Regions from separate parts of the Prauserella sediminis genome, predicted to be linked through region 1. Evidence: riboswitches for the same ligand, from Rfam matches in the RefSeq annotation. Region 1 holds a riboswitch; the other holds the start of a gene.
What was found. Region 1 has a riboswitch for S-adenosylmethionine ahead of thrC (threonine synthase). Riboswitches for the same ligand answer to the same signal wherever they lie in the genome.

Region 2: it holds a riboswitch for S-adenosylmethionine, as region 1 does, so the genes downstream of both, FB384_RS12890 (methionine ABC transporter ATP-binding protein) here and thrC (threonine synthase) in region 1, are expected to answer to the same signal.

Annotation. Positions count from the first base shown of each region.
Region 1 covers NZ_JACIBS010000001.1:6,574-10,729, reverse strand. Annotated here, with positions in the region: gene FB384_RS00055 (ComEC/Rec2 family competence protein) at 1-615, shown strand, start outside; gene thrC (threonine synthase) at 675-1,937, opposite strand; SAM riboswitch class I at 1,951-2,083, opposite strand; gene holA (DNA polymerase III subunit delta) at 2,197-3,177, shown strand; gene rpsT (30S ribosomal protein S20) at 3,700-3,960, opposite strand.
Region 2 covers NZ_JACIBS010000001.1:2,826,758-2,830,913, reverse strand. Annotated here, with positions in the region: gene FB384_RS12890 (methionine ABC transporter ATP-binding protein) at 147-1,157, opposite strand; SAM riboswitch class I at 1,471-1,558, opposite strand; gene rsmA (16S rRNA (adenine(1518)-N(6)/adenine(1519)-N(6))-dimethyltransferase RsmA) at 1,651-2,517, opposite strand; gene FB384_RS12880 (resuscitation-promoting factor) at 2,599-3,969, opposite strand.

The sequences.
Region 1 (4,156 bases):
GACCACGTCGGCGGCCTGCATGCCGTGCTCGACGGCCGCAGTGTCGGTGCGATCGCCGTCGGCCGCGGACGCAGTCCGGCGTGGGCGTGGCGCGAAGTGTCGACCACGGCCCGTCGCCGCGCGGTGCCGCTGGTCGACCTGACGGTCGGCAGGACGCTGCGCTGGGACGCACTCACCCTCGAGGTCCTCGGTCCGCACTACACGCCGCAACGCGCACGCGCAGGCGAGAGTGAGGACGGCACCGTCGTCAACGACACGTCGGCCGTGTTGCGCGCGTCGACGCCCGCGGGACGCGTACTGCTCAGCGGGGACATCGAACTGACCGCCCAGAGCGACCTGCTCGCTCGCGACGTCGACCTGGGGGCCGAGGTGCTCAAGGTGCCACACCACGGCAGCCGCTACACCAGGCCCGAGTTCCTGGCCGCGGTGCGACCGCGCATCGCGCTGGTCAGCGTCGGTGCAGACAACGACTACGGGCACCCCAGCGACACCACCACGGATGCCTTGGAGGCAGTGGGCGCGCTCGTCGCGCGGACCGACCGGGGCGGAGACCTCGCGGTCGTCCCTGGCGACGGGGACGAACCCGCGCTCGTTCGACGCGGACCGGGACCGTGACGGAACGGCCCGCGTCGAACGAGGGAGTCGGAAGCAGCCGAGACCCGGCCGTCCGGTCGTCAGCCGCCGAGGACCTCGTTCACCGCGGCCGCCGACGGTGCGACCGTCGCCTTCGGGCCGATCTTGTCCTCGACCGCATCGAGGGTCTTGAGGCCGTCGCCGGTGATCAGCAGTACGGTCTCGGCGTCCGGGTCGATCTTGCCTGCCTCGATGAGCTTCTTCGCCGTCGCGACGGTCACGCCGCCCGCGGTCTCGGTGAAGATGCCTTCCGTGCGGGCCAGCAGCCGGATGCCTTCGACCACCTCGTCGTCGGTGACGTCCTCGACCGCGCCGCCGGTGCGGTTCACCGTGTCGAGCACGTAGGGCCCGTCGGCCGGGTTACCGATCGCCAGCGACCGCGCGATCGTGTCGGGCTTGACAGGCTGGACGACGTCGTGACCGTTGCGGAAAGCCGTCGAGACGGGCGAGCAGCCGCTGGCCTGGGCACCGAAAATGGTGTATGGCGAGTCCTCGACGAGGCCGAGCTGCGCCAGCTCCTTGAAACCCTTGTCGACCTTGGTCAGCTGCGAACCGGAGGCGATCGGCACCACGATCTGTTCGGGCAGGCGCCAGCCGAGCTGCTCGGCGACCTCGAAGCCGAGCGTCTTCGACCCCTCGGAGTAGTACGGCCGCACGTTGACGTTCACGAACGCCCACGACTCGTGCTCGGCGGCCAACTCGGTGGCCAAGCGGTTGACGTCGTCGTAGTTGCCGTCGACGGCGAGCAGTGCGCCGTCGTACACCGCGGTCGTGAGGATCTTCGCGCGCTCGAGCGAGGACGGCACGAGCACCACCGACTGCCAGCCGGCGCGGGCGGCTGCGGCAGCCACGGCGTTGGCCAGGTTGCCCGTCGAAGGGCAGGCGAGCGTGTCGAAGCCGAACTCACGTGCCGCCGCGAGCGCCACGGCGACCACGCGGTCCTTGAACGAGTGCGTCGGGTTGCCGGTGTCGTCCTTCACCCAGAGGCGCTTCACACCGAGCGCCTTCGCCAGGTTGTCGGCCCGCACCAGCCGGGTACAGCCCGGTTCGGTGTTCGGGATCTCTTCGACGTTGGACGGGACGGGCAGCAGCTTCTTGTAGCGCCAGATGTTGCGCGGCCCGGACTCGATGTCCTCCCGGCGGACCCTGCCGAAGTCGTACCCGACCTCGAGCGGCGAGAAGTCCTCCGCGGAGACGAACTCCGGGGCGAGCGGCTGGCGGTGCCCCTCTTCCTTCGACACCAGTTCGACGGCCGGACCGAGGTCGACGGCCTTGGTGGTGGAGGGGGTCAGGGCTGCAGTCATCGCGAGGTTCCTTTCCTCATCTGCCCCGCTGGCACGGGTCGGAATTAGCACCGTTGTCGTCAGCTACCTCGCGGAATCGAGATGACAGGCTGACGCCGGTTGCCGGGGCTTCTGCGGGCCGTTCCCTCTGCCCCTCTTGATGAGCGGTATTCGATTGTCCGCCGTATGCCTGCGCGGCGTGTGTGGGGACCACATTAGGGCATAGCGATCAGTCCCGGCCATGCCGTTGCGCTCCATGTCACCGTGGCAGGATCAGGGTGTGACCGCGTCGACCGCCGCCCCTGCGCCCCTGCACCTCGTGCTGGGCGACGAAGAACTACTCGTCGACAGGGCTGTGCACGCCGCCGTAGGCGCGGCCAGAGCCGTGGACGAGACGGCCGAACTGACGCGGATGAAAGTGTCCGACCTCACGCCCCCGGAGCTGGCCGAACTCGTCAGCCCGTCGCTGTTCAGCGAGGGCCGGGTGATCGTGTTGGAACAGGCGCAGGACATCGGGCAGGAACTCGCCGACGCCGTGTCGGCCTATCTGAAGGACCCGGCCGACGGCGTGACGCTCGTCGTGGTGCATTCCGGGGGTGGCCGGAGCAAGGCCGCCAAGTCGCTGCCGACGGCGCTGAGGAAGGCGGGCGCCGAAGTCACCGAATGCGCCAAGATCACCAAGCCCGCCGAACGGGAGGCCTTCGTGCGTGCGGAGGTCAAACGGGCGGGTGGCCGGATCGATGCGGCGGGGGTGTCCGCCCTGGTCGACGCCGTCGGCTCGGACCTGCGGGAACTGTCGTCGGCGGCGACGCAGCTGGTGGCCGACTCGGGGGGCAAGGTCGACGAGGAGGCCGTCCGCCGCTATCACCGCGGCAAGGCCGACGTCACCGGTTTCCTGGTCGCGGAGAAGGCTGTCGGCGGGGATCGGGCCGCGGCGTTGGAGACGCTGCGGTGGGCACAGCAGATCGGTGTGCCGCACGTGCTCATCGCGGACGCGCTCGCCGACGCGGTACGGACCGTCGCCCGGGTGTCGGCCGCGGGCAGGGGGAACCCGAACCAGCTGGCGGGCGAGCTCGGTATGCCGCCGTGGAAGATCCGCAAGGCACAGGGACAGACGCGCGGTTGGAACGCGGCGGGACTCGCCGAGGCCATGCGGACGGTCGCCCGGGTGAACGCCGAGGTCAAGGGTGCGGCGGCCGATCCCGACTACGCGCTGGAACGCGCTGTGCTCGACGTCGTCGGCGCGAAGCAGAACCGCTGAGCAGAACCGCTGAGCAGGGACGAACGCCGGGAACCGGGCTACGGTCGTCGAACCGGACAGGACCAATGCGCCGGCGGAATCGGCGAGCCGCGCGGAACCGTCCAGTCGGCGGATTCGGCGCCGCGAGGTGCCGAGTGGGCAGCATCGCGGACCCGGGCCGGGCCGATCACCCGGGCGATGTGGGCGGCCCGGCCGGAGCGGCAGTACCGGGTTCGAGTGCATCGCGGTCCCGGAGGCGACAACGTGAGGCCGTGACAGGCGGACTGTGACACCGACACGCGGGCTGTGACACCGACACGCGGGCTGTGACACCGACACGCGGGCTGTGACACCGACACGCGGGCTGTGACACCGACACGCGGGCTGTGACACCGACACGCGGGCTGTGACACCGACACGCGGGCTGTGGCTCTGCAACGGGAACCTCGGGCTGCAACACGGGCCGGGGACGCAGCCGCGCATGACGAAGCCCCCGGCTTCCTGAGGAAACCGGGGGCTTCGCCCGAGTCGACGAGTGACAGCTCAGAGGTTGTTCACGCGCTGGGCCATGGCCGACTTCTTGTTCGCGGCCTGGTTCTTGTGGATGACGCCCTTGCTGGCGGCCTTGTCCAGCTGGCGGCCCGCGGCGCGCAGCATCTCGACGGCCTTGTCCTTGTCGCCGGCGTCGGCGGCCTCGCGGAACTTGCGGATCGAGGTCTTCACCGTGGACTTGACCGCCTGATTGCGCTGACGGCGCTTCTCGTTGGTCTGGATGCGCTTCATCTGGGACTTGATGTTGGCCACGAGGTGACTCCTTCATGTTCGGCCGTGTCCTACGGCTACTGGCGATCGCTGCCGCGCTCGTCTCGGCACCGGCTGAGCCGGGTTTCCTCCCTGGCGGAATGCCGCACGGCAGCGGTGGAACAGCTTATCAGCGCCGGTCAGGATCCTTGCGTGCGGAGGTAGGCTGCCGCCGAGAGTGCCTAGGGTTCCGCCGCGC
Region 2 (4,156 bases), 2.8 Mb from region 1:
TACTTGGCGCCCCGCCGGTTCCGGCGCGGCCGCGCGTCAGCGCGTCGAGCAAGCCGCGCCGTGTCACCGCTCCCACGCGTCCTCGACGTCGTCCGGAAACGGCAGGCCGGCAACGTCGGGCGGGCGTCAGGACACGCGCGGCTCGGTCAGGCCGCGACGGTGCGCAGGCCGCAGAGGGTGTGCGTGACGTGGGCGCCGCGCTCGGCGATCCACGCCAGCGCCGCGTCGGCCCGCTGCCCGCGCAGGCCGATGCGGAACCGCGCCACCGGCGTGTCCCCGAACCGCGTCAGCCCACCGCCGATCGTCGCGATCTCGACGTCGAACCGGCCGCTCGCCTCGGGCAGGAGGGCACCGACCGAGGCGAACCCGACCAGCACGACGTCCACCACGACGTCGAAGCGCGCCGCCTCGGACGGCGACGTCTCGACCGACGGCAGCAGCTCGTCGGCGATCCGGCTGCCGCGCGTACCCGCGAGGGTCAGCAGGTTGCCGCTCTCGACGACCGAACCGTGGTCCAGCAGCGCCACGTCGTCGCACACGCGCCGCGCCACGCCTGCGTCGGACGTCGTCAGCAGCACGGTCGCGCCCAGTTCGGCACGTGCCCGGTCCAGGACCGACAGCACGGCGCCGCTCTCGTCCGCGTCCACTCCCGCGGTCGGATCGTCGGCGAGCAGCACGGCCGGCCCGCCGGCCAGCGCCCGCGCCACCGACACCCGGCGCTGCTGCCCCGGGGACAGGTCGGCGGGCACCTGCGCCGCCGCGCGGCTCAACCCGATGACGTCCAGCAGCGTGGCGACGCGCTGCCGCCTGCGCGCTCCGTCCACGCCCACGCGCTCCAACGGGGCGGCGATGTTGCCCGCCACGGTCCGCTCCGGGCGCAGCCGCGAGTCGACCACGGCGACCTGGCTCTGCGCCTCCCGCAGCTTGCGTCCGTCCAACGTGGTCGTGTTCAGCCCGTCGTAGCGGACCGAGCCGCGGTCGGGCCGCTCCCGCAGGGCGACACAGCGCGCCAGCGTCGACTTTCCTGCACCGGCTTCGCCGACGACACCGAACAGTGCGCCTGCTCCGACGTCCAGATTGACCTCGTGCAGCGCCTGCACGGGTGCATCGGACTCGGTATTGCGGAACGACTTGCTGACGTTCTCGACGGTGATCACAGCAGCTCCAAGACAGCTCATGGGCTCACCGGCCCGCGCAGTCACTGACCGGGGCCGGGAGAAAAACGGCGGAAGATCGGATCGGGCGGCGCCGACCTCGCGCTGCGACGTCCGGCTCGGAGCCGGCCGGTTCACAACTCTGGCGAGGTGGACCCTGTCCCTGGCCGCGATGACGGTGCGACCGTTCCGTGGGCAGGTTCGCGACGCTGCGCGCTCAGGCCAAGTCGGCGGAGCGACGACACGCAGACACGGTGCGCCGCCGGTGATCGACTACCAGACGCCGGGTGAGCGGCTCGGAAAAATACATCGCGTTCCTCCATCGCTCCTGGCGGTAGCACCGTCCTCGAGGGAGGTTGCTGCGACGTCGACGAGCCAGGTCTCTCGGTCGCTCGGGATGGAATTCCCACATAGTAGACCGGAAACCCGGCCGGAAAGGCAAGCCGACGGGCCGTAGATCACATCGAACCCGGCACGGTTGACGGCCGCGCCGACGTCATGCTTCCGCGGCGGCCCTGGCGATCGCCACGTACTCCTCGATGCCGAGCTGTTCGCCTCTGGCGCGCGGTTCGACACCGGCGGCGGCCAGAATCTCCCCGGCCCGCTCGGCCGATCCCGCCCACGACGAGAGCGCAGCGCGCAACGTCTTCCGCCGCTGGGCGAACGCGGCGTCGACGACCGCGAACACCGCGTCGCGGTCGGCGTCGGTGCGCTCCGGCCCACGGTCGAACGCCACGAGCGAGGAGTCGACGTTCGGCACGGGCCAGAACACCGACCGCGGCACGGCGGCGACCTTGCGGGCCGTGCCGTACCAGGCGAGCTTGACGCTCGGCACGCCGTAGACCCGGCCACCGGGCGCCGCGGCCATCCGGTCGGCCACCTCGGTCTGGACCATCACGAGCACCCGCCGCAACGACGGCAGTTCGGCCAGCAGGTGCAGCACCACCGGGACCGCGACGTTGTACGGCAGGTTCGCCACGAGCGCGTCGGGCTCGCCGATCCGCCCGCTGTCCACCTGCAGCGCGTCGTCGGCGACGACCGTCAGCCGCGACGCGGCCTCCGGTGCGTGTGCCGCGACAGTCCGTTCGAGTCGGCCCGCGAGCGCCGGGTCGATCTCCACCGCCACCACCCGCGCCCCGGTGCCGAGCAGGCCGAGCGTGAGCGACCCCAGTCCGGGGCCGACCTCGAGCACGACGGTGTCGGCGGCGTCCGATCCGACCTCGGCGAGCTCGACGATCCGGCGCACCGTGTTGGCGTCGTGCACGAAGTTCTGGCCGAGCTTCTTCGTCGGGCGGACGTCGAGCTCTGCGGCGAGCTTCCGGATCTCGGCGGGCCCGAGCAGTCCCGGTGGTTCAGCGGTCACGGCAATGAGTTCAGCACAACGCGGCCCGGCACCCCGCGAAGGGGTACCGGGCCGCTGTGATCGTTCACCGGTTCGCGAACCTTACGTCGGCAGGCCGAGCTGCGCGGCGCAGTGCGGCCAAGCGCTGTAGCCGCCGCGATCGTCGCGCACCTGGGTCGCGATGGCGATCTGCTGCTCGCGGCTCGCCTCGTGCGGATACGCCGCGTACTGGTCACCGCCGTAGGCGTCCCAGGTCTGCTTGTCGAACTGCAGGCCACCGTAGTAGCCGTTGCCGGTGTTGATCGACCAGTCGCCGGTCGCCTCACAGTTCGCCAGCCGGTCCCACACGGCGCCGCCGGTGATCTGCGGCTGCGGGGGCTCCTTGGTGCCCACGCGCACGACCTTGTCCTTGGCCTCCTTGAGAACCTTGGAGTTGATCTCCTCGCGGGCGATCTCCTCCCCGTTCTCCTTGGTGACCCGGTAGCTGACGAGCTCCTCACCCGCCTTGCCGGGCTTCTCGACGACCTCCTTGCCCTGCTCCATCTCGGGGTCCTCGATGGTGCGGACCTCGGGCTCGATGGTCTCCTTCTGCTTCACCACCGAGACGCCGGTGCGGCTGATGTAGACCTCGGCGCCGTCCTTGAGGCTCGCCTTCGGACCGCTCTCGAGCCGGTCCTGCGGACCGAGCTTCATGTCGAGCTCGTCGATCAGCTCGCCCGCGGTGACCGCGTGGGTCGTCACCTCGCGGGGCTTCTCGCCGCCGTCGTAGACCGTGACGCTCTTCTGCGTCTTGACCTCCAGCGCCATGCCCTTGAGCGGCACGTCGCTGTCGAGCGGCGCGGAGAACTTGGCGCCCTCGTTCTTGAGGTCCTCGAGGCCGAGCTGGCCCAGTGCCTCGTCCACGGTGGTGGCGCGAACCCACACCTGACGCTGCTCACCGTCGACCGAAACGGTCATGTGGCGGCCGCGCTCGAGCGTGATGACGCCACCGTCGCCGACCTCGGCCTGCGGCGAGGGGGAGAGCGCGTCGTGCTTGCCGACGTCGATATCGGCGTCGTCGAGGACCTCGCCGACGGTGTCGCCGAAGCTGCGGACCGTCTGCTCGCTGCCGTCGATGTCGAGCGTGACGCTCTTGTTCATCGCCAGCGCCGCCGCACCGCCACCGGTGAGCGTGATCAGCATGGCGAGAACCGATCCCTTGAGGAAACGCTTCTTCCACGTCTTGACCGCGCCCGCGAGACCGCCGTCGGGCTCGTCGACACTCGTGCCCGCGGCCGCGGTCGGCTCAACGGGGGTGTCGACGATCGCCGGGAGCATCGTCGTCTCGGCATTGATCAGCCGGATGAGTTCGTCCACGTCGACATTGGCCTCGTCCATGAGCGCATCGGCGTCGGGGCCGAGCACGGCGAGGATGTCGTCCCGGGTGATCCGCGGGTCGGAGGAGAACTCTGGGTCGCTCGGTCGGTCGAGCAGAGCCGTCGAGCCGGCCGAAGCCGACGACGAGCTCGCGTCTGCGCGCCCGTAGCTACCAGTCACAGGGTCGATCCCTTTCACGCATGGCCAGGACTCCCGCAGTCAGCGTCGTCCCCTGACATTCCCGCGCGGGCCGTGGCCCCGCGGGCGATGTCGTCCCCGACGAACACCGACGTGACTGTGGGCG